3 regions of the Donghicola sp. XS_ASV15 genome follow, and region 3 is predicted to be linked to each of the others. Evidence: riboswitches for the same ligand, from Rfam matches in the RefSeq annotation. Region 3 holds a riboswitch; each other region holds the start of a gene.

Region 1 (9,547 bases), on a different contig from region 3:
TGTAAATTGATCCATGATATCAGGTCCTTAAAACTTATTCTTCGTCCACGCCGTATTCGACGTCGAGCTTGTGCATGCGCCATGCGTAGAAGAAAATCAGAACAAGAAAGACGAGGATGCTTCCCTGTTGTGCGAACCAGAAACCAAGGTCCGTTCCGCCGACTTCGATACCCGACAGAAGCGGGCGCAGCAGAATGGCCATGCCAAAGGATGACACGAACCAGACGATCAGGCACCCTTTGATGATACTAATATTTTTCGACCAGTAGGCCGAGCTGTCCTGTTGGCTTGCCATAGGCAATCCTCCCCATTTTCCAAAAAGCTATGGTCTTGAGTCGTAATCCGGGGCGGTTCCTCCTTCGCCCCGGAGACATTCTAGGAAACCTAGCTGATCGCGCTCTCTACCATTTCGGTCATCTTTGCGGTGATCGCATCGATGTCGCCCATGGCGTCCACGCGGCTAAGTTGCCCCTTTTCGTCGTAGTAGGCGATCAGGGGGGCGGTCTGAGCGTGGTACGCCTCGAGGCGGGCTCCCACGGTTTCAGCCTTGTCGTCGGCACGGCGCTTGAATTCCGTGCCTCCGCAGTTGTCACAAACACCTTCGGCAGCGGGCTGCTTGAAGCTGTCATGATATCCTTCGCCGCAACCGGCGCAGGTGTAACGGCCAGAAATACGCTCGACCATCGCTGCATCGTCGACTTCCATCGCGATGGCGGCGTTGACCGACTGGCCATTCTCGGCCAGCAGCCCATCAAGAGCTTCGGCCTGAACAGTGGTGCGGGGGAAACCATCAAGGATGGCGCCTTTGGCGACGTCGTCCTCTTTGAGGCGATCCCGCAGAATGTTGATGACGATCTCGTCGCTGACCAGCTCGCCCGCGTCCATCACGGCCTTGGCCGCTTTGCCCGCGTCGGTGCCGGCGGCAACTGCTGCGCGCAGCATGTCACCGGTCGACAGTTGCACCAGACCGAACTTCTCTTCGAGACGGCGGGCCTGGGTGCCTTTGCCGGCCCCGGGGGGGCCAAGCAAAATGAGAACTGCGGGTGTGGTCATGGTTGTCGCTCCATCCATCTCCGTTAGCCCCGGTTCATCCGGTTGTCGATCAGCTCGTCCACACAGCCGGGTTCGGCCAAGGTCGAGGTGTCACCCAGCGCGCCAAAGTCGTTCTCGGCGATCTTGCGCAGGATACGGCGCATGATCTTGCCCGAACGGGTCTTGGGCAGGTTGGGGGCCCACTGGATCAGGTCGGGCTTCGCGATCGGACCGATCTCGGTGCGGACCCATTTTTCCAGCTCTTTGCGCAGCTCTTCGGTGGGCTCTTCGCCGTTCATCAGGGTGACGTAGGCGTAGATGCCTTGACCCTTGATCTCGTGGGGGTAGCCCACAACGGCGGCTTCGGCGACCTTGGCGTGCGCAACCAGTGCGCTTTCGACTTCGGCGGTGCCCATGCGGTGACCCGATACGTTGATCACGTCGTCCACACGGCCGGTGATCCAGTAGTAGCCATCCTCGTCACGGCGGCAGCCGTCACCCGAGAAGTAGTAGCCCTTGTACTGGCTGAAGTAGGTTTCCTGGAAACGCTCGTGGTCGCCCCAAACGGTGCGCATCTGGCCGGGCCAGCTGTCAGCGATACACAGAACGCCTTCGGTCGCACCTTCGAGAACTTCGGCAGTGGTGGGCTCCAGTACGACGGGTTTCACACCAAAGAAAGGCGTGGTCGCCGAGCCGGGCTTCAGCGCGGTTGCGCCGGGCAGCGGTGTCAGCAGGTGACCACCGGTTTCGGTCTGCCACCACGTGTCAACGATAGGCGCTTTGCCCTTGCCGACAACGTCGTTGTACCAGTTCCATGCTTCGGGGTTGATCGGTTCTCCCACGGTGCCGAGGGTCTTGATCGACGACAGGTCATACTTCTCGACGAACTCGGTGCCCTTGCCCATCAGAGCGCGGATCGCGGTCGGCGCGGTGTAGAACTGGTTGACCTTGTGCTTTTCGCAGACAGCCCAGAAACGGCCGGCGTCGGGGTAGGTGGGAACACCTTCGAACATCAGCGAGGTCGCGCCGTTCGCCAGCGGGCCATAGACGATGTACGAGTGGCCGGTGACCCAACCCACGTCAGCGGTACACCAGTAGACGTCGCCCTCGTGGTAGTCGAACACCAGTTCCTGAGTCATCGCAGCATAAACAAGGTAGCCGCCCGAGCAGTGGACAACGCCCTTGGGTTTGCCGGTCGAGCCCGAGGTGTACAGGATGAACAGCGGATCTTCGGCGTTCACTTCCTCGACGGGGCATTCGGGTGCTGCGTGCTCCATCAGAGCGTTCACGTCCACGTCGCGACCGTCGACCCAAGTGGTCTGACCGCCGGTGTGCTTGACCACGAGGCAGCGGACCTTGTCCGAGCAGTGCAGAAGCGCGGCATCCGCGTTCGACTTCAGCGGGGTGACGCGGCCGCCACGGGGCGCTTCGTCTGCGGTGATGATGACCTTGGCGCCGCAGTCGTTGACGCGGTTTGCCAGAGCGTCGGGCGAGAAGCCCGCAAACACGATCGAGTGGATCGCACCGATACGGGCACAGGCCAGCATCGCATATGCCGCTTCGGGGATCATGGGGAGATACAGGATGACACGATCACCTTTGGTCACACCCTGGCTGCGCAGGACGTTCGCCATGCGGCAAACCTTGTCGTGCAGCTCGTTGTACGTGATGTGCTGTGCTTCGTCGTCCGGATTGTCGGGCTCGAAGATGATCGCAGTCTGGTCGCCGCGCTTTTCGAGGTGACGGTCAATACAGTTGTAGGCAACGTTCAGGGTGCCATCGTGGAACCACTTGATGCTGACTTCACCGAAGTTGTAGTTGACGTCTTTGACCTGAGTGTAGGGCTTGATCCAGTCCAGACGTTTGCCGTGCTCGCCCCAGAATGCTTCGGGGTCGTTGACCGACTGGGCATACATCTCTTGGTACTTTGCCGCGTCGATGTGAGCGGTTTTCGCATATTCGGTGGGGACCGGATACACCGGTTCCTTGACCTCGGCGGTTTGCGCTTGAGTGGACATAAGGCTCCTCCCTCTGTCGTTATATGGACGCCCCGAAGTGGGGGCAAAATGCAGCAACACAATATGACGCTGTCTCTCCCTTAGCGAGACATTACCAGAGTTTGAAAACAATGGAATAAGTCCCTGCGTCGCATAAATTTATTTGTGAAGTCGTTTTACTCGAAAGGTAAATTTAGTAAATTCAAGCCCCGCTATCTGAAAAAGTCATCGTTACATCAATATGATATGTGAAAACAAGATTTCGGGTTAGCGGAGCATTTCTGCGACCAATGTCTTGGGTGCCTGCGACCGATCGGCGCAACCGTGGGGATGGTAGCGCCGGACATTTAGTTTGCACATTGGGCAGGCAATTGGTTGCGCCCCTCTACTGCAGAGGATTTGAGCGGCGGCGCCCGCGCCGGCGAACAGAGAGACTCACTGGACGCGATGCTTCGACCAGCAGTTTCTGAAATGCGATCAGTGCGTCTGTATCAACATCGCTCTGCTCGACCTTCGCGGCCGCAGCGCGTGCCTCTTTGCGTAGGTCCAACGCACTGTCGAGCGACAGGCACCACTGTAGGAAACTGGCGCGCGCCAGATGTTCCGGATTGGCGGTTGATGCAGGTTTGGCCGACAATACGTCAACGATTGTGTTCAAGGTCATGGCGCCCTCCGCGCAGGAAGCAAGGCATCAAGGCGGAGAACGGAAGACCAAGCAGGGGCCACCGCATCCACCGGAACACCCCGTCCGGGTTTGCAATACGTTGATGGCAGGTCTCCTGACTCGCGTGTCGTCGCTGGTCCTTCCCTTCCCGGCAATATGCCAGTGGCTGTAAAGGACAGCTCTTCGCTTACAGTTGCGGGGGCAGTCGCGGACTTACACCGCGTTCCCTTTTCATGCCGCACCGGAAAGATACGGCAACCATCAAGCGCAACGATGACGGGGGCCAACGCCCCCGTCAATCGGTTTCCCTCAGGCGTGCTGCGGCATTGTCGTTTTGCGCGGCCAGAGTGTGACGGCCAGCCACAGAAACAGGATCATAAATGACAGGCCAAAGACAGCTGCCGCGACCTCTGCCAGTGCCGGATGGATGGTCAAGAGACCTGCCGTACCGATCACCAGCGCCAATGCCTTTTGCGCCGAGCTCAGAGCCGGACCGCAGGCGACACCAAGGATCCAAAGCGCCCCAAGAAGCTCTGTCCCGCCACCGATCCCTTCGACCAATGTGACGGCGATGTGCCAATGTCGCGCGGCCTCTGACGGAGCGAGGTGATAGATCTGCGGCAGGGCAGACAGAGCCACAACGGCCACCAGCCCCGCCGCGATCACCAGCGCCGACCAGACAAAGCCGATCCCCGAAATCCACTTTTGCCAAAGCGGCCCGGTCGATGGCCCCAATGCAAACACCAACCCCAAGAGCGCGAGCCCATTCACGACGTAGATCGTAAAGTACCACAGCCCCAAGAGGGTCGCGTTCTCGACCATGAACGCCAGCGTTCTGATCGAAGGCATCCCGGCAGCGTCCATATCTGCGGATGCAAAGGCCGTGCTATAAAGAACGAGCCCGATCAAATAGGTCGCGCCGCACATTCCTGCAGCCATGGCGGCAAAGGATTTATCCGACCACGGCATGACCACGTCCTTTCATGCAGTTGACCACGATCTCTTCGCGCTTTTCTTTGCCTTCGACCGCAGCAGTTCCTCCAAGAATCGCAGCGCCCCCCAGAGCATTGCCGACAATCTCGTCTTCGTCATCCGCGGCCATTGTCAAAAGCGCTCCTGCGGCTGCGCCGATGGCAGCGGCGCCGTACGCTTCTTGGGTCAGGTGCGTCTGGTTCTTGGCAAGGCGCTGACACGCTGCCAGATCGCTTTGAAAGCCGATTTGGGTGGGGCCATCGTGTATTGGCGTGTAGTTCGCGCCGCCATCCGAACAGGCCGAAACCAGTACCCCGCCTGCGATGGCCAGAAGAATGTGTTTGGAAAAACCTTGCATTGTCATTGTCCCTTATCAGTGTTGACTGAGCAGGGTTTTGACTAATTGGTTGGTTTTTTCACATGACCGCAGGCATCAACCACGTGGCCTTTGGTATCAAAGGTCAAGCTGTGCTTTTCAAATGCAGGTAGGTTTCGCGGAATCGGCGCTCTAGGTGGTCCCCAGCCAAAAGCGTACCGCCGGTTCCGATGGGCGCGACGTTGGTGTCGAAATTGGGATTAAAGAACAGAGGAACCGATATCCGCTCTTCGCTAGAGCCAATGACGCGGTGCAGGGTTGCCTTGATGCGGCCGTTGGTCCAGCTCTCCAACATTTCCCCAAAGTTTATGATGAAGGTTCCAGGTTCAGCCTGTACCGGCAACCAAGAGCCGTCGTGCAGTTGAACCTCTAGCCCCGCGACACCATCGGTCGCCAACAATGTCACGCAGCCGTAATCCGTGTGCGCCGCAATCCCAAAGTCCTTGGCCCCAGCACTGGCGGGGCGGCTCGGATAGTAGTTGCCGCGAAGCAAGGTCATCGGCTTGGTGAACGCGGTGTCAAAGCTGCTCTCTGGCAGACCAACCGCTACGATGATTCCCCGAAGGGTTTGCATTGCCACACCAATCGCTTGGTGTGCGTAGCCGTCAACGATCTCTTTGAACGCTTCAGGCTGGGTCGGCCATTGGTTTGGTGCGTAGCACGTCAGATTAGCCATTGGATCGTCAGCAGGGAGCTCCAAGCCACTGTCGAAGACTTGCTTGTAGTCTGGATTCGACTTTGGATCGACCTGCTCTGAATAAGGCGCCCCCCAACCGCGGTTCGACCCAGTCTGGGCCATGTTCACCGGCTCTTTGACATCATCAGGCAATTGAAAAAAGGCACGATAAGCATCAATCACGCGCAGAACATCCTCTGGCGAGAGGTCGCTGTTCACCAATGTCATGAACCCGACTTCTTGGGCTGCGCGGCGCAGCTCTGCCATCGTTTCTGGCGCACGGGCGATCATCTCGCGGGCGTCGATACGGGGGATACTGGTCATCACGGGGCCTCTTGGGTGTCGCGTCGGGGCGGACCCTAGCGATGTCGCTCGTTGGTTTCCAGCACGTCCGTACTGCTATCCGTTTCGCTGGCTTGCTTCATCAGACCCGCGAAATCAACGCGCCCCCAAAACCCCGAGATCTTAAATGGCTGAAGCTGATCTTCGCGCGCGACCAATTGGTCCAGACGCGCCAGTTCTGCGATCTTCTCGGTCAGCGCGTTCAAGTCACGACGAATTTCCACAGCGCTTTCGACCCGCATCCTGCGCGAGACGGTAAAGAAGTGATCTGCGGGTGTGGTGGGGGCCGTGATCCCTTTGGCAATGAAACGCAAATTGATGTCCCGCAACAGCGCAAGCAGCGGGCCATTGGGACGGAACCTGATCGGGGCATGAGACAAAAGCCGGAATTTGTTGCCCGCACCGACCTCTGCCAACCCCAGACGTTCGAGCGTCATACCCATCTGGTGCAGCCGCGTCGGGCTCAGGCCCATGACTTGTGCGATGTATTCAGGAGCGCGCAGATCACGCAGCAGGATCAGGAAGTAAAAGAGGGGCGGGTCGGCGGCCAAGCTTAGTTCGGTCGCCATGGGCAAGACAGTCGCCTCTGCCTGCTGGCGGGCGGCATTGTCGGTCACGTCCGAGAGCGACAATTCAAGCGCGTCGCAAATTTCGATGATGCGGCTCAGCTTGCAATCCCGCGCCGCAAAGATGCGTTTGATGGTGGGCTCTGACAGACCCATCGTGTCGGCCAGATCGGCATAGGTCATGCGGCGTGCACGCAGGGCCTCTTGCAGGACTTTGAAGACATCTCCGCGCATGTGGGCTCCTGTGATACGAGATTTGGCGATACGGTATCTCTAAGTGATACCAAAAACCCAGATGCTGCAATCCACGCATCACATACATAAGAGATTTTCATCCTTAACGATGGAGATTTCAGAATGACTTTACGCTTGAATTCGGCCCTTGTGGCAGGTGTGGCGGCGACCTTCACAGCCCATTCGGCAACCGCAGGTGAGTTTGAGTTGCCCGAGTCAGCGATCTTTGACGCGGCGCATAACCGGATCATCGTGAGCAATATTAAAGGTGGCTTCATAGACGCGGATGGGAATGGCTATTTGTCCAGCCTGAACCTTGACGGGACAGTGATGGCACAGCATTGGCTGACGGGCTTGGATGCGCCCAAGGGAATGGCGATCTTGGGGGATCGGCTGTTCGTTGCAGACGTTACAGGATTGGTTGAAGTGGATTTGGAGAGCGCTTCAGTGGTGGCTGTCCACCACGCCCAAACGGCTGAATTTCTAAATGATGTGACGACGTCCGATGACGCGGTCTACGTCTCTGATCTGATGACCGACACGATCTGGCGCTTGCAGGACGGAAGCTTTGAACCTTGGGTGCAAAGCACAGCACTCAGCCATCCGAACGGGATTGCCTGGGATGAAGACCGGTTGATCGTCGGGTCTTGGGGGCAGGGCCTGCGCGAGGATTTCACCACAGACGCGCCGGGCGATGTATTGGCGGTCGATGCAGCAAGCCAAGACATTGAGGTGATCGCGGAAGGGGTCGGAAACATCGACGGTGTCGTGATGGTGGACGGACGGCTGATCGCCAGCGACTGGGTGCAGGGGGCCCTGATCGAAGTACAGGACGGCGCAACAAAGGTGATCGGCACGTTTCCAGCAGGCTTGGCTGACATTGGGACCGATGGGGTGAACCTACTGTTGCCCCACATGATGGAGGGGCGCGTGCAAGTTCTGCCGCTGCAGTGATACGAAGACCCCCGCGTCCATGTGGGGCGCGGGGGTCACAGTTTAGGCGGTGGTGCTGATCGCTTCGCCAAGAATATCGATCAGGGTATCAATATTCTCTTTCTCAAAGATCAGCGGCGGCGACATTGCAATCGTTTCGCCGGTGTAGCGGACCATGGCACCAGCCTTGTAGCACTTGAGGAAGACTTCGTAAGCTCTTGTTCCGAATTCACCTTCGCGGCTTTCCAGTTCCACGCCACCGATCAGACCGATGTTGCGGATATCCTTGATTGGGCCTTTGTCGCGCAGGCTGTGGACCTTTTCTTCCCAGTAGCTTTCCAGCTCTGCGGCACGGGTCAGCAACCCGTTCTGTTCGTAAATGTCGAGCGTCGCCAAACCGGCCGCGCAGGCCACGGGATGACCCGAATAGGTGTAGCCGTGGAACAGTTCGATCATACCCTCGGGGCCGGTCATGAAGGCATCGTGGATAAAGCCCTGCGCGAACACAGCGCCCATGGGCAGCGTCCCGTTGGTAATCCCTTTTGCCGTGGTGAATATGTCGGGCACGACCCCGAATTTCTGGCTGGCAAAAGGCGTCCCCAAACGGCCAAACCCAGTGATAACCTCGTCAAAGATCAGCAGAATACCGTGCTGGCTGGTGATCTCACGCAGGCGCTGCAGATAGCCTTTGGGCGGGATCAGGACACCGGTCGAGCCAGCGACAGGCTCTACGATCACAGCGGCGATGGTTTCTGCGCCATGCAGGGCGATGATCCGCTCCAGATCGTCGGCCAAATGTGCGCCATGCTCTGGCTGGCCCTTGCTAAAGGCATTCTCGGGCAGGTGCGTGTGGGGCAGGTGGTCCACGCCGGTCAGCATTGTGCCAAAGTTTTTGCGGTTGTTGACGATACCGCCCACGGAAATGCCGCCAAAGCCGACGCCGTGGTAACCACGTTCGCGGCCGATTAGACGGGTGCGCTGCCCTTCGCCGCGCGCACGGTGGTAGGCGAGCGCAATTTTCAGCGCGGTATCGACGGATTCAGAGCCTGACCCGGTAAAGAACACGTGCTTGAATTCGTCGGGCGCAAGGGCGCGCAAACGATCGGCAAATTCAAACGCGATCGGGTGACCCATCTGGAACGCAGGCGCGTAGTCCATTTCCAGCAGCTGGTTATAAGCCGCCTTCGCGATCGATTCATAGCCGTGGCCCGCGTTGCAGCACCACAGACCAGCAGTGCCGTCCAAAATATCGCGCCCATCGTCAGAGGTATAGTGCACCCCCTTGGCCCCAACCAGCATCCGCGGGTCGGCCTTGAACTGGCGATTGGCGGTAAAAGGCATCCAGAAGGCGTCCAGCGGGATATTGCGCGCAGCTTGATTCATCAGAGCGATCCTATAAGTCGTTTGGACCAGATTACGCCTTTGGTTTGCCAGCGGAAGTCTGTTTTTTGGTTCCGTTAAGGTATTGAAACCCCGTATGCTGAACCGAAAACGTTGCGGATCATAAACACTATGAACAGCTTTGAAGACCCGGAAAACGAGGTTGGCCTGCGCCTGCGAAGTCTGCGGCTTGCGCGGGGGATGTCCCAGCGCGCCCTCGCCAAAGCGGCTGGGGTCAATAACTCGACGATTTCCCTGATCGAGAGCGGTCAGATGAACCCGTCAGTTGGTGCTCTGAAGCGCGTTTTGACCGGGTTTCCGATTGGCATCGCAGAGTTTTTTGCCTTTGAGGCCAGCCCCGAAGAGCAGGTGTTT
Region 2 (9,547 bases), on a different contig from region 3:
GGATGGTTTTCCAGCGCCTCGAACACGGCAGAGGCCATGGCGAAAACGCCCGGATCGCCGCTGCTGACCACGACCACATGGCGCCCCTCGGCGGCCATTTGCAGGGCGTGGGTGGCGCGGTCCACTTCGACGCGGTTGTCCGATCCGTGCAGGGTCAGCCCTTCGCGGGGTTCGACGCGGGCCACATAGGGGAAGTAGCCCACTATGTCGGTCGCAAAGTCCAGCGCGGCGCGCACTTCGGGGGTCACGAGGTCTTCGGCACCGGGGCCAAGGCCTGCGATAACGACGGAACCGGTCATGGGCGTCTCCCGTTGCCATGGACGATGGCGATGCTGAAATAGGGGACGGTGTCGCCCACCTCGGTCAGTTTCTGGACAGTCTGGTCGGGCATGGTGCCCCGTTCGACCAGCCACGCGTCCTGCAGTTTGCCAGCGGCTTCGAGGGCGCGTTTGACCTTGGGCAGGTTGCGGCCGATCTTCATGAACACCAGCGCGTCAGAGTCTTTGGCGCGGCGGGTCAGTTCGTCTTCGGGCAGGGTCGCCATGCAGACGGTCAGCACGTCGTCGCCCCACGTGATCGGCTGGCCCGTGGCGGTCCAGCAGCCGGACATACCGGTGATGGCGGGGATCACATCGATGTCGCAGCGTGGTTTAAGACGCGTGTATAAATGCATGAAACTGCCGTAGAAAAACGGATCACCTTCGCACAAAATAACTACGTCTTCGTCGGCGGTCAGGGCGCATAGCTTGTCTGCCCAGTCGTCATAGAATGCTGACAGCAGGCGGTTGTATTCGGGGTCGCTGAAGTGGATCTCGGTGGTGACCGGATACTCCATTGCGTGCTCGGTCACAGCCTCGGGCAACATGCCTTCGACGATGCGGCGGGCCTGACCCTGACGGCCTTCCTTGCGGAAATAAGCCACGTGGCGGGCGGTGCGGATCGTGCGATCCGACTTCACGCTCATGAGTTCGCGGTCGCCGGGGCCGAGGCCGACGCAGATGACCTTGCCCATCGTTATTCCTTCCAGCTGGCCAGCGCGTTCACGGCGGCCACGGTGATCGCAGAGCCCCCCAGACGCCCTTCGACGATCATCGAGGGGACCGGCAGGTCAGCCATCAGGGCGTCCTTGGATTCCCGCGCGCCGACAAAGCCCACGGGGCAGCCGATGATGGCCGCAGGGCGCGGGCAATCGGGGTCCTCGAGCATATTTAGCAGGTGGAACAGCGCAGTGGGCGCGTTGCCGATAGCAACCAAAGCGCCCTCAAGATGCGGGCGCCACAGTTCCACTGCTGCGGCCGAACGGGTGTTCTGCATTTCGGCGGCCAGTTCAGGAACCTGCGGGTCCTTGAGCGTGCAGATGATCGCGTTGTCCGCGGGCAGGCGCGGGCGGGTGATGCCCTCGGACACCATGCGGACGTCGCACAGGATCGGCGCACCGTTCGCTAGCGCAGCGCGGGCGGTTTCGGCCATGCCTTCGGAGAAGCGCACGTGTTCCTCTAGGCCCACAAAGCCGAGCGCGTGGATCATCCGCACTACAACGGATTCTTCATCCTTGTTGAAGCGGGCGAGGTTGGCCTCGGACCGGATGGTCGCAAAGCTTTCCTTGTAGATGGCGGCGCCGTTGGTCTCGTAAACGTGGGGCATTCAGGCTCTCTTGGTCGTCAGAAGGTCGGGATGGCGGATCAGCGCGTCGGATGCAAGGTCGGTCGCGGACCTGTTAGCGCTGGCTGTGCCATTGTGGATCAGGTCAAAGGTCTCAGGGGCCGTCGCTGTCAGTGTGATCGGCGCGGCGGAGGGGTGTGCGCAGCCCTTGGCGCAGCCGGACACGTGCAGCAGGTGCGGCGTGTGCGGGGCCAGTTGGCGGGCCAAGGAGCGCGTGTCGCTGAGGGCCTGCGGGCAGCCGGGCGCGCCGGTGCAGGCCACGACATTCAGGCGCGGATCGGTGGGATCGGTGATGAGCCCGTCGATGTCGGGCAATGTAGTCAGGTTCTCCAGCAGCAGCATCCGCCACGGAGTCAGGCGGATCGGGGCCAATTTCGCCAGCGAGGCGAGGGTGTGGGCCTGCATCTGCCCGAACTCGAGGCCGACGAGGGTGCCGTTGCTGGTCTGCCCGATCTGCGGGCTGTGCTGCGCGGGTTGCGCCGGAGCGGTTCGGTATTCGGCGGGCAGTTCGGTGGTTTTCAGGTGGCGGGCCATGCGGCCGCGTCCCTCGGGCGCGCCGCCAGAGGTCAGGAACCAGCGGGCGATCTCCAGCGCGGTTTCGGCGGCAGAGTCCACGGTGACGGGGATTCCCATGTCGCAGGTGTCTGCGCGAACGATCAGGCCGTTTTCGCCCCGCTCGATGCGGATATCGGCGCTGATATCGGTCATCACGGGCGTGTCGCTGCAATCCACCGCATAGCCGAACTTGCCCGGCGTGGCGGGGGCATCGTCGGATGACAGGGCCAGCATCAGCGCGCTCGCGATGCGCTGGCTGTCGTCTCCTGCGGTCCAATAGGGCGTCAGGACAATGTTGCGGCGGGTCTCGGTCGCGATGTCGCGGTCGATTACCCCGAGCATCCGCAGGCCGTCGATCAAGGGCGCGTAGGTGGCATCGGTGACGCCCCGGATCTGCAGGTTCGCGCGGTTCGATATGTCGATCAGCCCGTTCCCGTAGATCTGCGCCAGATCGGCAATTTGGGCGGCCTTGTCCTGCGCTAGACGGCTGAGGGGGGCACGAACGCGTACCACCAGACCGTCGCCCGACTGCATGGGGCGCAGGGCACCGGGGCACCAGCCTTGGATAATGGGGGCGCTCATGACAGGGCCTCCAGTTCGGCGATGATCGAGTTGCGGCGCGTGACCCAGAGGCCCGCGTCCATGAGGGCGCGGAAGCGGTCCTTGAGCGCCTGAAGGGCCTGCGGGTTGGCGTCCTCCATGAACTCGGTCAGGTCTTCGCGGCCCAAGGTGGCCTCGAAATACTGGTCGAACAGGTGGGGGCCGACGACCCCTGCCAGATGGGCAAAAGCGGCCATGTGGTCGAGGGTGGCGGCGATTTCAGCCGCGCCGCGGAAGCCGTGGTTCATCATGCCGTTGGCCCAATCGGGGTTGGCAGCGCGGGCGCGGACGGTGCGGGCGATTTCCTCGTTCAGGCTGCGTGCGCGGGGCCGGTCCGGTTGGGTCGCGTCCATGTGGTAGAGCGCGGGGGCCTGTTGGCCAAGGCGCTTCATGGCGGCGGCAAAACCGGCCTCGTGGGCGGCATAGTCGCTGGCCATCAGCACGTCGGTTTCCGGCAAGTCCTGCAGGTGAACAAAGCTGTCGGCGGTTTGCAGGCGGGTTTCCAGCGCTTCGCGGGCCTCGTGGACTTCGCCTTTGGCGTCGATCGCGTGGGAACTGGCGGCCAGCCATGCTTCGCCCGCGGCAGCGCGGGCTTCGTCGCTGTAGTCATCCAGCGCCGCGCCCATGTTCAGGCCGTATTGGCCCGGCTTGGGGCCAAAGACGCGGGGGGTGCGGGCGACGTAGGGGTTGTCTTCGGGAGCCTCTTCACGCTCGGCCAGTTTGTCGGCGGCACCTTCGAACATCTGGGCCAGGCCCGGGAATACATCGCGGAACAGGCCCGAGACGCGCAGGGTCACGTCGATGCGGGGACGGTTTAACAGGGCTAGCGGGATGATCTCGAACCCGCTGACGCGTTCGGAACCGTCGTCCCATTTCGGCGCGAGGCCCGCGAGGTGCAGGGCCATGGCGAATTCCTCGCCTGCGGTGCGCATGGTGGCACTGCCCCAGAGGTCGATCACCAAACCGCGCGGCCAGTCGCCGTGGTCCTGAAGGTGGCGGCGGAGCAGTTCCTCGGCCAGCTTGACGCCTTGGGCGTGGGCGGCGCGGGACGGGACCGAGCGTGGGTCGGTCGTGAACAGGTTCCGGCCCGTGGGCAGCACGTCCGAGCGGCCACGGTACGGGGAGCCAGAAGGACCAGCGGGGACGAAGCGACCGTTTAGCGCCGCATGGAGGCCCGCGTTCTCCTGCGCGCCGTAGTCGCCCGCGCCAAAGATATGCAGGCCCTCACCGTACTGGCTTTCCTTGATGTCGCAGACAAAGCGGTCGATGCGGGTGATGGCTTCGGCAGCGGAGGCGTCGTGCGGGATGCCAAGGTCCTCTTCGACGCCAGTGCCTTGGGCCTCGGCGCGGATGTCGGCAATCAGGCGGTCGCGGCGTGCGGGGTCAAGGCCGTCTGCGGTCGAGTATTCGTCCAATAGGTGTTCAAGCCGTCCCATGCCCTCGGGCAGTTTGGTCTGCGCCATGGGGGGCGGCAGGTGGCCGATAGTGACGGCAGCGATGCGGCGTTTGGCTTGGGCGGCCTCGCCCGGGTCGTTGACGATGAACGGGTAGATGACGGGCAGGTCGCGGATCAGCGCCTCGGGCCAGCAATCGCCAGACAGGGCGACGGATTTGCCCGGCAACCATTCCAGCGTGCCGTGGGCCCCGATGTGGACCAGCGCGTCGGATTGGGCGCGGAGCCAGAGGTAGAAGGCGACGTAGCTGTGGCGCGGAGTGCGGGACAGGTCGTGGTAGTCGTCGTCGCGGGTCTGGACGTCGCCGCGTTCGGGCTGGAGGGCGACCAGCGCATTCCCTGCGTCGATGGCGGGGAAATGGAACGCGCCATCGCGGAACAGCGGGTCGGTGTCGGGCGTGCCCCAAGCGGCGATCAGGTCCGCGCGCAGGGATTCGGGTAGGGTGTCTAGCGCTTGCTCATAGGCCGCGAGCGGATAGGTCAGGGTTTCAGCTGTCAGGCGTTGGCCGAGGTCCGTTTGGGGACGCACGGTGTGGCCGCTGGCGTTCAGGTCCGACAGGATTTGTTCGGCGCTGGCAAGAGCGTCCATCCCGACCGCGTGGGCGATCTGGTAGGTCTTGCCGGGATATGTCGACAGGACCAGCGCGATCCGTTTGTCTGCGGCGGGCAAGGTGGAGAGGCGGTGCCATGCCTGCACGCGGTCCGCCAGCGCGTCGATCCGCGTGGGGTCCGCGCGGTGTGCAAAGCGGGAATATTCGAGATCGGGGTCCTTCTTGCCCGGCTGTTTGAAGCTGGCGACACCGGCAAAGATGCGTCCGTCGACTTCGGGCAGGACCACGTGCATGGCAAGGTCGGCAGGAGACAGACCGCGGTCGGCGTCCTTCCAATCCTTTTTGCGGGCGGTGGACAGGGCGATCTGGAACACAGGGCAGCCGGCCGCATCAAGGGGCGACGGCTCGCCGTTGCGCCCTTGGGCCGAGAAGGCGGTCGCGTTGACGATGGCGGCGGGTTTCAGGGTGCTTATCTGGGTGCGCAGCCAGTCGGCGACAGCGGGGGCCTTGAGACTGCTGGCAAAGGCACCGATGGCTTGGAACCCGCGCTGTTCGAGCGCAGCGATCATGGCGTCGACGGGCGAAGTGTCGGCGGATGTCAGGTAAGAGCGGTAGAATGTGACCAAAGCCAGCGGGCGGTCGTCGCGCCGCGGATCGGTGACGACGCCTGTGTCGGGCAGATAGAACCCAGCATCCGGCACGGTTTTCGCGCCCATCACGGGGGCTGCATAAAGGCCAGCGGCCAGCGCCAGTTGCGCCAGCGCGGCTTGGGCCGCAACGGCGCCGCCAGCGTCGCACAGGTGCTGAAGACGGCGCAGTGTGGAAACGGGCAGGGTGCTGAGTTGGTCCAACCGGTCATCCTGACGCCCGTCGGCGGGCAGGACGGCCAGCGCAATCCCCTTGCGCCGCGCCAAGTCCTGAAGGGTCGCCAGACCGTAGGACCAGTAGCTTTCGCCGCCGATCAGACGGACCAGAATGCCCTTGGCCCCCTCGAGGGTTTGCTCGGCATAGACGTCCACGGACAGCGGATGTTTCAGCGCCACAAGGTTTGCCAGACGCACGGTCGGCAAGGACCCCTTGGCCCGATGGTAGCCCGCCGCGAAAGCGCCAAGGTCCGAGTCAGAGAACGACAGCACAATCAAGTCTGCGGGCGTTTGCCCCAGATCCATTGGTGTATCGCCCTGATCGAGCCCGTGGCTTTCGCGGAAGACAACATGCATGGGATCAGACGCCCAAAGCCGCTTTGATCGCGGTCTCGTCGATGTGGTCGTGTTCAGCGATTACCACCAGCAAGGACGCGCGGGGACGGTCGCCCCAAGGCTGGTCGTACTGCGCACGAATGCGCGTGCCCACCGCCTGCACCAGATAGCGCATGGGTTTGCCCTTGACCGCGACGTAGCCTTTGACACGCAAGATATTCTGGTCCTTTGCCATTTTCTCAATCGCATCTTGCAACGCCTGCACGTCCTCGACTTCGCCAAGATCGACCACGACGCTGTCGAAATCGTCATGTTCGTGATCATCGTGGCCGTCGTGGTGCGAGGGACGGTTGTGCAGGTCGTCCTCTGCCGCAGCCTCGAGGCCAAGGATCACGCGGGGATCAACCGCGCCATCGGTGATCGCGATGATCGGCAGCTTGCGGGGGGCTTCGGCCTCAACGACCTCTTTGGCCTTGGCAATGCCAGCCTCACCGGCCAGATCGGCCTTGGACAGCAGTACGATGTCGGCGCAGCTGATCTGGTCCTCGAAGACCTCAGACAGGGGCGTTTCGTGATCCAGGCTCTCGTCCGCCTCGCGCTGCGCTTGAACGGCGTCTAGATCGGGGGCGAATTGACCAGCAGCGACAGCCTCGGCATCGGCGACGGCAATCACGCCATCCACGGTGATGCGCGACTTGATCGCGGGCCAGTCGAACGCTTTGAGCAGGGGCTTGGGCAGAGCCAGACCCGAGGTCTCGATGATGATGTGCTCGGGCGTTTCAGGCAGGGCCATCAGCCGTTCGATGGTCGGGATGAAGTCATCGGCCACGGTGCAGCAGATGCAGCCGTTCGCAAGCTCCATGATGTTGTTTTCGGGGCAATTTTCATCGGCGCAAGATTTCAGGATGTCACCATCCACACCAGCGGTACCGAATTCGTTGACCAGAACGGCCAGACGCTTGCCCTGTGGGTTCTGCATCAGGTGACGGATCAACGTGGTTTTACCAGAGCCGAGAAAGCCGGTGATCACGGTCACGGGGATTTTAGACAGGTTAGACATGGTTACTCCTGCGGGGGAATGCGGGCGATGGATTGTTTGCGGAACGCCTGAGGGCGCTCGCGCCAAGGGACGATCCCGTCGGTGGTTTGGGCATATGCCCGCACGCCGGTCAGGATTTCCTCTACCTGCGTGTCGGGGTCCATGTCGCCGTAGACATAGGTCCAACGGGCGGGGCCTCCGGTCAGGGCAATCGAGCACCCGCGCGAACAGGCAGACAGGCATTCGGCGGGCTTCAGGCGGACGTTCTCGGGCAGGTCTGACCGGGTCAGGGTGTCATACAGGCGCGCGCCGGGGCGCGGCTCGTCCGCGACGGGCTCTCCGCCCGCGATGCGGCGGCAGGTGGTGCAGACGGTCAAGGTGACCTCGGCCATGGGTGCCTCCCTAAACTGGCTGGGAAAACGGGGGATCACTGGCCATCGGGCACGACGGTACGCGCCTGTCAAAGCCGGCCGCGACACACCCCGGTCGCCCGTACATTTCATCGTGCTGGCAGGTCTCCCGGCTTGCGGAGCCCGAGGGGGTCCTCGGCTGGCCCGATCCTTCCCGGCAAATGGATGCCAGTGGCAACGGGGCCTCTCCGGTCACGGTCGCGGGGGCGGCTGCGTTTCGGCTGCGATTTTGGTCGCAAAGCGGTAGCGCATTCCCTCTTCGCCTGTCATAGACAGGAACCAGCGCCGCCCACCTGAGGGAAGGCACCCCACCTTGTCAAGCGTAAGGATCGTCCTATGAGCGATAAGCCCCAAACTGATGAAGCCCGTCACGCGGCCAAGATGGCCAAGAAGAAAGCGGCGCGGGACAAAATCATGGCCACGAAAGAGGGCGAGAAGGGCCTGATCATTGTCCATACAGGGCCGGGCAAGGGCAAATCGTCGTCCGGTTTCGGAATGATCTTGCGCTGTATCGCCCACGGAATGCCCTGCTCGGTGGTCCAGTTCATCAAGGGCGCATGGGAGACCGGTGAGCGGACCTTGATCGAGGCGAACTTCAACGATCTCTGCCAGTTCCACGCCATGGGCGAAGGGTTCACTTGGGAGACCCAAGACAAATCACGCGATATCGAGATGGCTAATAAGGGCTGGGAAAAAGCCAAAGAGCTTATCCTGAACCCCGAGATCAAGTTCGTGCTTTTGGACGAAATCAATATCGCCCTGCGCTATGATTATCTGGACGTCGAAGAGGTGGTGCGCTTCCTGAAAGAAGAAAAGCCGCCCATGACCCATGTGTGTCTGACCGGTCGGAATGCCAAAGAGCCGCTGATCGAGGCGGCAGATCTGGTGACCGAGATGACCTTGGTGAAGCATCCGTTCCGGTCTGGCATCAAAGGGCAGAAAGGCGTCGAATTCTGAGTGGAATGGGGGCGCTGCCCCCTCTTGCCGCTGCGCGCCAATTCACCCCCGGGGTATTGGGACCAAGAAAGAGTACGGGGTTCTTCGCTCTTTCTTGGCGATAAATACCCTCGCCGAAGGCATTCGTGCGCAGCGCGAAAAGAAAAAGGGCCCAGCTGGGCCCTTTTGTGTGTCTGACAGTCGAAGCTGTCAGATCGCAAGGTATTCGGCGCGCAACTCTTCGTTCGCGAGAACTTCGGCGGCAGAGCCATCATAGACAATCCCGCCGGTGTCGAGGATGATCGCGCGGTCGGCGATTTGTAGAACGCGGACGGCGTTCTGTTCCACGATCACAGTGGTGATGCCCTGTTCTTTGATGTGCATCAGGGTTTTCTCGATCTCGTCCACAATCACGGGCGCGAGGCCTTCGTAGGGCTCATCGAGGAGGAGCACTTTGATGTCACGGGCTAGGGCGCGGGCAATGGCCAGCATCTGCTGTTCGCCGCCTGAAAGGGTCACGCCCTCTTGTTTGCGGCGCTCGCCAAGGCGGGGGAACAGATCGTAGAGGCGGTCGATCGACCAGCCGATGGGCGGGGCGATTTGGGCCAGTTGCAGGTTTTCCTCGACTGTGAGGCCGGGGATGATCCGGCGGTCTTCGGGAACGAGACCGAGGCCCGCCGCTGCAGCCTCATAGCTGGTCATGTTGTGCAGGGGCTGGTGGTCCAGCCAGATCTCGCCGTGAGTGACCTGCGGGCTGCCTGTGCGTGCGATGGCGCGCAGGGTCGAGGTTTTGCCAGCGCCGTTCCGGCCAAGAAGGGCGAGGATTTCGCCTTCGTGGACGTTAAAGTTGACGCCCTGCACGATGTAGCTTTCGCCGTAGTAGGCGTGCATGTCCCAGACCGACAGAAAGGCGGGCGCCGTTTCTGCGTGGTTCGAGTTCTTGGAGAAATCGGGTCTTACGTTCATAGGGAAATCTCCTGATTAGACCTGCGCTTCGCCAAGGTAGGCTTCGCGGACCTTGGGGTGGCCTTTGATGTTCTGCGGGGTGTCTTCGACCAGCGGGGTGCCTTGGGCCAGAACGGTGATCCGGTCGGCAAGGCTAAAGACCACGTGCATGTCGTGTTCGATGATACACATGGTGA
Region 3 (9,547 bases):
AGGCAACGGCGGCTTTGTCCTCTTCGCTTTCTGCGCGGTATTCAAACCCGACCAGATCCATCCCAGGGGCTTTTAGCATCGCTTCGGCGGTCTGCCCCTCGACTGCGAATTCGAGTGTACTGACCCCGTGAATGTGCGCCTGCATCTCGCGGGTTTCTTCTGCAAATGCGGGGAGAGCCGCCACGCTGGCAAGAAGGGAAAACATGAAATTTTTCATAATGGGCTATCCTTGTGGTGTCGAAATGCGCGTCACTACCGCGTACATTGCTATTCTTCTGTGATAGTATAACGAAACGCAAGGTTGCGTGAGGTGCGTTTTCTTTGCCAGACTCGCGAAATTGAACCTTAGTTTCTTGGCATCTTCTACGTGACTTCGATGCATGTCTGGGCGGAACCGTGCCATGACTACGCTTTGTTTATATTGCGAGTGATTTGCAATTGCATTCTGGAGTGGCACGCTTATCTCTTGTTTAACCCTTTGGTGCGGCCAGAGGTGCGGAATCGATCCAGTTCAGAGGAATGGTGTTTTTATGACCTACCGAAACAGCGTCTTGTCAGCAGCGGCATGTCTCGCGTTGTCTGCCGGAATAGCATCCGCGGACGAAGATAAGATGAAGGTCGTGACAACCTTTACCGTCTTGGCCGACATGGCGTCCGAGGTGGCAGGTGACGCCGCAGAAGTTGTCTCTGTTACCAAACCCGGGGCAGAAATTCATGGATACGAGCCAACCCCTCGCGATATCGTTCGGGCCCACGACGCGGATCTCGTTTTATGGAACGGCTTGAACCTAGAGCTCTGGTTCGAGCAGTTCCTTGGGAATCTGGGGGATATCCCCTCGGTCACGTTGAGCGACGGGATCGATCCGATAGCGATCAATGCAGGTGCCTACGAAGGCAAGCCGAACCCCCACGCTTGGATGGGGCTAGAGAACGCGCAGATTTACATCGACAATATCGCCAGTGCTTTTGCCGATCAGGATCCTGAAAATGCAGAGGTCTACAAAGCGAATGCCGAGGCTTACAAGGCCAAGCTTCGGGAAACGTTGGATCCCTTGAAGGAGGCGGTTGCTGGCGTTCCCGAAGATCAGCGCTGGCTCGTGACCTGCGAGGGCGCATTCAGCTATCTGGCGCGCGACTTCGGGATGAAAGAGCTGTATCTGTGGCCGATGAACGCCGACCAGATGGGCACGCCCCAACAGGTACGGGCGGTCATCGATGGCGTGACAAAAAACAATATTCCCGTTGTTTTCTGCGAGAGCACTGTGAATACCTCGCCAGCAGAACAGGTCGCGCGGGAAACAGGTGCGGCCTATGGTGGCGTGCTATACGTGGATAGCTTGTCTTCGACAGACGGGCCGGTCCCAACCTATCTCGATTTATTGAGGGTCACTGCGCAGACAGTTGTTGACGGCCTGAATGCCGGAATCAATTGATCCGAAGAGACCATATTTTGAACGCCTTTGATTTCGGGGCATTTACAGGCCGATCGCAATGAAGCACGACAAGGAACTGTCAGGAGACACCACTGCCGAAGGCGGAATTTGCGCCAAAGACGTGACGGTCACCTATCGGAACGGACACACCGCCCTTCGCGATGCCAGTTTTCAAATTCCGCGCGGAACGGTGACTGCTTTGGTCGGCGTGAACGGCGCCGGAAAATCGACCCTGTTCAAAGCGATCATGGGTTTTGTTCCTGTGGCGAAAGGCGAAATTCAGCTACTGGGACTGAGTGTGAAGGATGCGCTGAAGCGCAATCTCGTCTCTTACGTCCCCCAGTCCGAAGAGGTGGATTGGACATTTCCGGTCCTCGTTGAAGACGTGGTCATGATGGGCCGCTATGGGCACATGGGGTTCCTGCGCAGACCTTCCAAAGCCGACCACGCCGCTGTTGACGCAGCGTTGGCGCGCGTGAATATGCAGGATTTCCGGCACCGTCAGATTGGCGAGCTGTCAGGCGGCCAAAAGAAGCGTGTCTTTCTCGCGCGGGCCTTGGCGCAGGACGGTCAGGTCATCCTGCTGGATGAACCCTTTACCGGCGTTGATGTGAAGACCGAAGAACAGATCATCACCTTGTTGCGCGAGTTGCGGACAGAGGGGCGGGTGATGTTGGTGTCCACACATAATTTGGGGTCCGTTCCCGAATTTTGCGATCGCACCGTTCTGGTCAAGGGAACAGTGCTGGCCTACGGGCCAACAGAGACGACATTCAACCGCAAGAATCTTGAGACCGCATTCGGAGGCGTTTTGCGGCACTTCACCCTTGGCGGCGCCGAGCTGCATGATGATGAAGACGAGCGGCACCTGTCGATCTTTACCGATGATGAGCGGCCGCTGGTGCAATATGGCGATCGTACCCACAAAGCGACACAAAGGTCATGAGCGTTCTGCTAGAGCCTTTTAGCTACGGCTACATGACGAATGCCATGTGGGTGTCTGCTTTGGTGGGTGGTGTTTGTGCTTTTCTTTCCGCCTATCTGATGCTCAAGGGCTGGTCGCTGATCGGCGATGCGCTGTCTCACTCCGTCGTGCCGGGGGTGGCGGGTGCCTATATCCTCGGGGTGCCCTTCGCGCTTGGTGCCTTCTTTTCCGGAGGTTTGGCCGCAGCAGCCATGCTGTTTTTGGCGGATCGGTCCGGGTTGAAGCATGATGTGATCATCGGGATCATTTTCACGTCTTTTTTCGGGCTTGGGCTCTTTATGGCGTCGGTCAGTCCGATTTCGGTATCGATCCAGACCATCACCATGGGCAATATTCTGGCGATCACGCCAGAGGATACGCTGCAACTTGCGATTATCGGCTTTGTGTCTTTGACCGTTCTGCTGCTGAAGTGGAAGGATCTCATGGTCACTTTTTTTGACGAAAGCCATGCTCGGTCGATCGGCCTTCGCCCACGGCTGCTCAAGGCAATCTTCTTTACTCTTTTGTCCGCCTGCGTTGTCGCGGCGATGCAAACCGTCGGTGCGTTTCTGGTGATTGCGATGGTCGTGACACCTGGGGCGACGGCCTATCTTCTGTGTGATCGGTTCCCAAGGCTGATCGTGACCTCGGTCTTGATCGGAGCGATCACGAGCTTTGCGGGCGCGTATATCAGCTATTTCCTTGATGGCGCGACGGGCGGCGTAATCGTCGTTCTGCAAACCGTGATCTTCTTGGCGGTCTTTATTTGGGCGCCAAAGCACGGCGTTCTGGCCGCACGCAGGCAAGCTGCGGCCGCTCTACAAAACGGGGATGCATCATGATCGACACCCTTTTGATGCCCTTCATGTTTCCGTTCATGCAGAACGCTTTTTGGATAGCGCTTTTGGTGTCAGTGCCCACGGCACTTCTGTCATGTTTTCTTGTGCTCAAGGGATGGGCTTTGATGGGGGATGCCGTCAGTCACGCAACCCTGCCCGGAATCGTACTTGCTTATATTCTGGGTCTGCCGCTGATCCTTGGGGCGTTTGCCGCTGGTATGGTGACCGCACTCGCGACAGGCTTTCTGACTGAAAACAGTCGGATCAAGCAGGACACAATCATGGGCGTTGTTTTCTCTGGCATGTTTGCTCTGGGGATCGTGATGTATGTGGCGATCGACACCAACGTGCATCTGGATCACATCCTTTTTGGCAACATGCTTGGCGTTGGGTCCGAGGATCTGTGGACAGCCGGCATCATTTCGGTCGGCGTGGCGTCGGTCCTGCTGCTGAAGTGGAAAGACTTTATGCTCTATGCGTTTGATCCCGCGCAGGCACGGGTCTCTGGGCTGCCGGTAGGGTGGCTGCACCATGGTCTGTTGGCAATTCTGTCTTTGACGGTCGTTGCGACCTTGTCGGCGACTGGGCTGATCCTCGCGATCGGATTGCTCGTCGCCCCCGGCGCGATCGCGTTCCTGCTGGTGCGCAGTTTGAAACACATGCTGGTAGTTTCCGTGGTGGTCTGCGCCCTGTCGATGTTGTCGGGTGTCTACCTGAGCTTCTATCTAGACAGCGCTCCTGCGCCGACAATCATTCTGGTGCTAACTGCGCTCTTCGTGGTGGCCTTTGTGCGGCGTTCTGTGCAGAGCCGCAGGGCTTCTGCCACGGTGTAATCCAGCGTCAATCCGCCCGGCTCAAAGCACCTGCCTTTAATTCGTAAGCGCCTGATGTGATCTTGGCGCGGAACTCGGGATTGTGGCTAATGAGCAAGAGCGCCTGAGGCAGGCTTTGCAAAATATCGATCAACCGCGCCTCGTTCTCCTGATCCAGCGCATTTGTCGGTTCGTCTAAAATCAGCACCTCTGGGTCCATGGCGAGTACGGTCGCCAAGGTCACAAGGCGCTTTTCCCCGCCGGACAGATGGTGGGTGATCCGGTCTTTCAAATGGGTCAGATGCAGCCGGGACAGGATGCTATCCACGATGGCCAGAGCCTCTTCGCGGGATTTGCCAAGGTTCAGGGGGCCAAACGCGATGTCCTCGGTTACCGTGGGGCAAAAGAGCTGATCGTCAGGGTCTTGAAAGACATAGCCGACGCGTTGGCGAACCTCGGAGAAATCCTGCTCTGTTCTGCGCTCTTTGCCAAATGCTTGAACCGTTCCTTCGCTTGGGCGTAGCAAACCGACCGCAATCTTGAGCAATGTCGATTTGCCTACCCCGTTGGGCCCGATCAGCGACAAACGCTCTTTGTCGCGCAGCGTCAGCGAGGCACCAGCCAAGACAGGTGCGTGACCGGGATATGCAAAGGTGATGTTCTGCAAATCAAGCAATGCCATGCCATGCCTCAAGTAGAACAAGCAGCACCATCGCTGTAGTCATCCAAGCGGCAAAGATCCAGTCGCGGTCGCGCATCTGAAAGGACTCGAGCAGGACAAAGCGCCCCGAAAAGCCCCGACATTTCATTGCGCCGAGCACTCGCTCGGACCGCTCTAGCGCGCGTACCAGCATCATGCCGATCAGATAGCCAAAGCTGCGATAGGTGTGCCAGTTGGTAACAGGACGGAAGCCGCGCATCTTCATTGCGGATCGGAGCCGCAGATATTCCGAGCGTAGGGTTTCGATGTAGCGGATCGTGAACATCAAAAGCTGAACCAGCTGCTCTGGCATCCGCAGGGCGTGGAGTGCATGGCCCATGGTGACAGGCTCCATCGAACCAACCAGACACATCAACGCCAGAATTACTGCGTTTGCGGTCAACGCGATCTCGACCGCCTGCCACAGTCCCTCCCACGAGGCGGAGATGCCGAAAACCGAGAGCATAGGCGTCCCGGGCACAGAGAAGGGCAAGAGGATCAGAGTGAAAATGATGAACCCGTCCATCCCAGCCATCCGCTTGAGCGTGCGCTTTTTGGGTAGGCCGGAAAGCGGCAGCAAAGCGCCAGCAACCAGAACCGCCAGAAAGAGCGCCAGAAGATCGGATAAGCCGACCACGACCAGCGCAAAGACGGTTGCCAGTACGATCCGCAGGCGCGGATCCAGATCAGGGATCGGACCGATCGCGAAAAGTGATCCTGTGCGGGGGGCTTTCTCTGCGCTGGTCAGTCGTTGCATCATCTATTGCCCTGCCATGCGCCGCCGGGCGGCGATATAGAAATACAGACCGAACAGGCCAAAGATGTAGCCGATGCCACCAAGAACGGTCTGAAGGTCGTTCTTTTCGCGATATGCCGCAAGTTCACGGCGTAGGGGACGCATCTCGTCGCGTACGGCTTCTGCGATGGCAAGACGTTCTTCGTTGGACAAAGAGGCCACTGTGACCTGCGCCGCGGTCTCCGCCGTTCCGGCGGGTGCTTGTTGGGACAACGTTTCCTCGATCGCAGCCACGCCTAGGATTTCGGCGATCTCGTTTGCGGGCATTGTGGCTTCGGCCACGTGCCCTGCGCCCATATCCGCTTTGAAAACGTGCGGAATTGGCTCTGTGGGGGTAAAGATGAAAAAGCCATCGCGGTCTGTCACAGCTTCGCCGATTTGCACGCCTTGGGCATCTAGAACCTGAATAGTGGTTCCCGCAGACATGTCACCGTTCGAAAAACCAAGCTCGCCTTCAATCGAGTCTCCGGATTTGAAGATCGCAAAAATTACCTTGTGAGCAGCAGCAGGGAAAGGCAGCGCAATCAATGCAATAATTAGGGCAAGGTATCGGATCAATGTGCCGCTCCCTTGATCGCCGAGAAAAGGTCAGGACGCACCTTGCGCACCAAATAGACCGCCGTACCTGTGAGCAGCGCCTCGATTACCATGACAGGGATATGCGCGAAGAACACCAGCTTGGCCGCGGGAATGAACGCGTCGCCCGTGAGCATCAGTGAAAAGGCGACCAGACATGTTGTGGCCGCGATAGCAAAGGCGCCACCGACACCGGCCCAGATCGCGCCGGTCGTGGGGGAACTACGCTCGACCAACTTGCCGAACAAGAGCCAGGTCAGAACCGCTGGCCCAGCGATGTTCAGGGCGTTGACCCCCAAGACGGTCAACCCGCCAAAGCCAAAGAACACGGTTTGAAGCAACAGCCCAACAAAGAGCGCCGGGAATGCGGCCCACCCCAGGATGAGCCCGGCCAGACCGTTCAGGATCAGGTGCACCGAAGACGGACCAATCGGCACGTGGATCAGAGAGGCAACAAAGAAACTGGCAGAGAGGATCCCGGTTGCGGGGATCCTCTCTAGGCTTAGCCGTTTGAGGCCCATGGCTACGCCCCCGACAGCCAAAACGGTGCCAGCGATGACAACAGAGTTTGAAAGAGCGCCGTCAACAATGTGCATGGATTATTCCATATTGTAGGCTCTGATCCAGAACACGGCGTCCTGACTCAGAGGTTTGCCGTTGTGTTCTGTCTCTGGGCCTGCTTCGAGAGCAGCAAAACCCCACCACCCGGCTTTGGGAACACCGAATGTAAAGTACCCATTCGCGTCAGATATAGCGACTACGGTTCCGCCGGGCATTGTGCCGACGGTCGGTTCACTGGCGGAAAAGGTCTGAATGTCGGGTGTCGCAGCGACGTACTCGATCTCGATCTCGATACCCGCTGCGGGCTTGCCTTCGCTCAGGACTTGGCCGGTGAAGCTCGAGCCCGTGATCACATTGTAAGGCTTGACCAAGGGGACGATCTCGGTGCGCAGGCCAACGGGGTTCATCCAATCTGTCGGGAGCTCGTTACGATTGAAAACCACTTTCGTGAGCTGCTGGATATACTTGTCTTCGCTCTCTTCAAAATATGGGGCGGGTTCGGTCACCACGACGTAATCGCCAGATCGTTTGACGGGCAGGGTCGCGCGAAAGCCGTTGTTTTCGTTCTCTGCACCCTTGAAACTGGCGGCTTCCAGACGATCAGCCAGATCTGTTTTTTCGCCATTGTGGATCATGTAAAAGGCTTCAGGCGCCTCCATTTCCATCACATGGCCGTTCTCGAAGGGGTGCCAAAACACAACGGCCAAGGGGACATCGCCCGGCGTCGAAATCTGTGTTTCGTCAGCGTAAGGCAGGAGAAAATGCGCCTGCGCGGCAATCGGGAGGAATGTGATCAGCGCGGCGGCTGACAGGAGTTTGTTCTTCATTTCGAACCTCTCAGAATGCGGGGCATAGGCCCGCAGATGAAAGGACAGTAGGGAAGCTGGACACGGTAGATTTTTAGACCTGCCGAGCCAGACGCTCACCCCGGCGTCCGGTTGGGTAAGGCCGGTTTCCCGACCCCGTGACGGCAGGTCTCCTGGCTCGCGGGTCGTTATGCTGTCCTTGCCTTCCCGGGGTGTTCCCCAGTGGCGTGTTGGACGCACTCACCGCTTACAGTTGCGGGGGCAGCCACGGTTTTGGTCCCTGATGGGTACGCCGCACCGTGTTCCCTTTTACTTCTGCTGCGCCGTGTCGCGCCACGCAGAACCGTTCACGGCTTTGTAATGCAGGGAGTTCATAGCCGAGTCAATCTCGAACGTGATAGGGCAGGGACGCGACTCGGAAGAGGGGTGTCGCTGCGCCGTTTTCGCGTTGTGAACCGTTTTAAATGGTTTGAGCGCAACCGAGCGAAACAGCCGGGTGGGCCTTTGGTCACAACGTCAATGAGAGCATCCGCGAAGCGGTGCGCTGACTGAATATGAATTTCGTTCATAACAAACTCAAGAAGCATGAATTATGCTTTGTCTCCTGACCGTGGTACGCGCGTGCGCAGAAAGCAGGTGCCCTCATGAACTCTCTCTCGCTGCCGCGCAGCCCTTCGTACGATGCCATCGCCAAAGCCGCCAACGAGCGTATTCTGATCCTCGATGGTGCGATGGGGACGATGATCCAGACCCTGAACATGACCGAAGAAGATTTTACCGCCAGCGGTCATATTCACGGTCCTGGCTGCCGCCACCATTTGGACCACCCGCAAAAGGGCAACAATGACCTGCTGGTTCTGACCCAGCCCCAAGCGGTCGAGGACATCCAGCTAGAGTTCGCTCTAGCGGGTGCGGACATTCTGGAAACCAATACGTTTTCTTCGACCACCATCGCGCAGGCCGACTACGGCTTGGAGAACGCGGTGCATGATCTGAACGTCGCGGGCGCACAGGTGGCCCGCCGCGCTGCGGACCGCGCAACCGCGCAGGACGGCAAACCCCGCTGGGTCGCAGGCGCTGTGGGGCCGACTAACCGCACCGCTTCCATTAGTCCCGATGTGAATGATCCCGGCTACCGCGCCGTGACCTTTGACGAACTGAGCGCCGCTTACGGCCAGCAGATCGACGGGTTGATCGCGGGTGGTTCTGATCTGATCCTGATCGAAACGATTTTCGACACGCTGAATGCCAAAGCGGCTATCTTTGCCGCGTTTGAGAGCTTCGCCAAAGTGGGTCGGCAACTGCCCATCATGATTTCGGGCACCATCACCGATGCCTCGGGACGGACTCTTTCGGGGCAGACGCCCACGGCTTTCTGGCACTCGGTCCGTCATGCGCGGCCCTTTACCGTGGGTTTGAACTGCGCCCTTGGCGCTGATGCTATGCGGCCGCATCTGGCGGAACTGGCAGGCGTTGCAGACACCCGCATCTGCGCCTACCCCAACGCGGGCCTGCCCAACGCGTTCGGCCAATACGATGAAACGCCCGAGCAAACCGCCAAACTGGTCGAGGTCTTTGCCCGCGAAGGTCTGATCAACGTGGCGGGCGGCTGCTGCGGCACCACGCCTGACCACATCCGCGCCATCGCGGAGCATGTCGCGCCCTACGCCCCCCGCCAGATCAAGGAGACCGCCGATGTCTAAACCTCTTCTGCGTCTTTCCGGTCTGGAACCCTTTGTCCTGACCGCGGACATCCCCTTTGTGAACGTGGGCGAGCGGACGAACGTCACCGGCTCTGCCAAGTTCCGCAAGCTGATCACCAACCGCGACTATGCCACCGCTTTGGATGTGGCCCGCGATCAGGTGGAAAATGGCGCACAGATCATCGACGTGAACATGGATGAAGGTCTGATCGACAGCAAACAGGCGATGATCGACTTTCTGAACCTCATCGCCGCTGAACCCGACATCGCCCGAGTGCCGATCATGATCGACAGCTCGAAATGGGAGGTGATCGAGGCCGGCCTGAAATGCGTGCAGGGCAAGCCGGTGGTGAACTC

What was found. A riboswitch is a leader RNA that binds a small molecule or an ion and turns the genes downstream of it on or off. The one in region 3 is predicted to bind cobalamin.
Region 1: another riboswitch for cobalamin. It lies ahead of AB9K37_RS04950 (hypothetical protein); the one in region 3 lies ahead of AB9K37_RS08185 (DUF4198 domain-containing protein).
Region 2: another riboswitch for cobalamin. It lies ahead of AB9K37_RS11220 (DUF1636 family protein); the one in region 3 lies ahead of AB9K37_RS08185 (DUF4198 domain-containing protein).

The regions. Positions count from the first base shown of each region.
Region 1 covers NZ_JBGFGN010000112.1:2,299-11,845, reverse strand. The annotation lists gene AB9K37_RS04970 (sodium:solute symporter family protein) at 1-15, opposite strand, end outside; gene AB9K37_RS04965 (DUF4212 domain-containing protein) at 35-295, opposite strand; gene AB9K37_RS04960 (adenylate kinase) at 385-1,053, opposite strand; gene acs (acetate--CoA ligase) at 1,077-3,050, opposite strand; gene AB9K37_RS04950 (hypothetical protein) at 3,415-3,693, opposite strand; cobalamin riboswitch at 3,781-3,971, opposite strand; gene AB9K37_RS04945 (hypothetical protein) at 4,003-4,662, opposite strand; gene AB9K37_RS04940 (glycine zipper family protein) at 4,646-5,023, opposite strand; gene AB9K37_RS04935 (isopenicillin N synthase family dioxygenase) at 5,127-6,041, opposite strand; gene AB9K37_RS04930 (helix-turn-helix domain-containing protein) at 6,077-6,859, opposite strand; gene AB9K37_RS04925 (SMP-30/gluconolactonase/LRE family protein) at 6,983-7,813, shown strand; gene AB9K37_RS04920 (aspartate aminotransferase family protein) at 7,856-9,175, opposite strand; gene AB9K37_RS04915 (cupin domain-containing protein) at 9,305-9,547, shown strand, end outside.
Region 2 covers NZ_JBGFGN010000135.1:83,542-93,088, forward strand. The annotation lists gene cobJ (precorrin-3B C(17)-methyltransferase) at 1-299, opposite strand, end outside; gene cobI (precorrin-2 C(20)-methyltransferase) at 296-1,012, opposite strand; gene AB9K37_RS11200 (precorrin-8X methylmutase) at 1,015-1,644, opposite strand; gene cobG (precorrin-3B synthase) at 1,645-2,799, opposite strand; gene cobN (cobaltochelatase subunit CobN) at 2,796-6,041, opposite strand; gene cobW (cobalamin biosynthesis protein CobW) at 6,046-7,080, opposite strand; gene AB9K37_RS11220 (DUF1636 family protein) at 7,083-7,451, opposite strand; cobalamin riboswitch at 7,551-7,768, opposite strand; gene cobO (cob(I)yrinic acid a,c-diamide adenosyltransferase) at 7,806-8,426, shown strand; gene AB9K37_RS11230 (ABC transporter ATP-binding protein) at 8,616-9,371, opposite strand; gene AB9K37_RS11235 (ABC transporter ATP-binding protein) at 9,387-9,547, opposite strand, start outside.
Region 3 covers NZ_JBGFGN010000128.1:16,118-25,664, forward strand. The annotation lists gene AB9K37_RS08140 (DUF2796 domain-containing protein) at 1-217, opposite strand, end outside; gene AB9K37_RS08145 (metal ABC transporter substrate-binding protein) at 531-1,433, shown strand; gene AB9K37_RS08150 (manganese/iron ABC transporter ATP-binding protein) at 1,492-2,379, shown strand; gene AB9K37_RS08155 (metal ABC transporter permease) at 2,376-3,239, shown strand; gene AB9K37_RS08160 (metal ABC transporter permease) at 3,236-4,069, shown strand; gene AB9K37_RS08165 (energy-coupling factor ABC transporter ATP-binding protein) at 4,077-4,730, opposite strand; gene cbiQ (cobalt ECF transporter T component CbiQ) at 4,717-5,508, opposite strand; gene AB9K37_RS08175 (cobalt ABC transporter permease) at 5,509-6,102, opposite strand; gene cbiM (cobalt transporter CbiM) at 6,099-6,716, opposite strand; gene AB9K37_RS08185 (DUF4198 domain-containing protein) at 6,720-7,508, opposite strand; cobalamin riboswitch at 7,633-7,850, opposite strand; gene AB9K37_RS08190 (homocysteine S-methyltransferase family protein) at 8,132-9,190, shown strand; gene metH (methionine synthase) at 9,183-9,547, shown strand, end outside.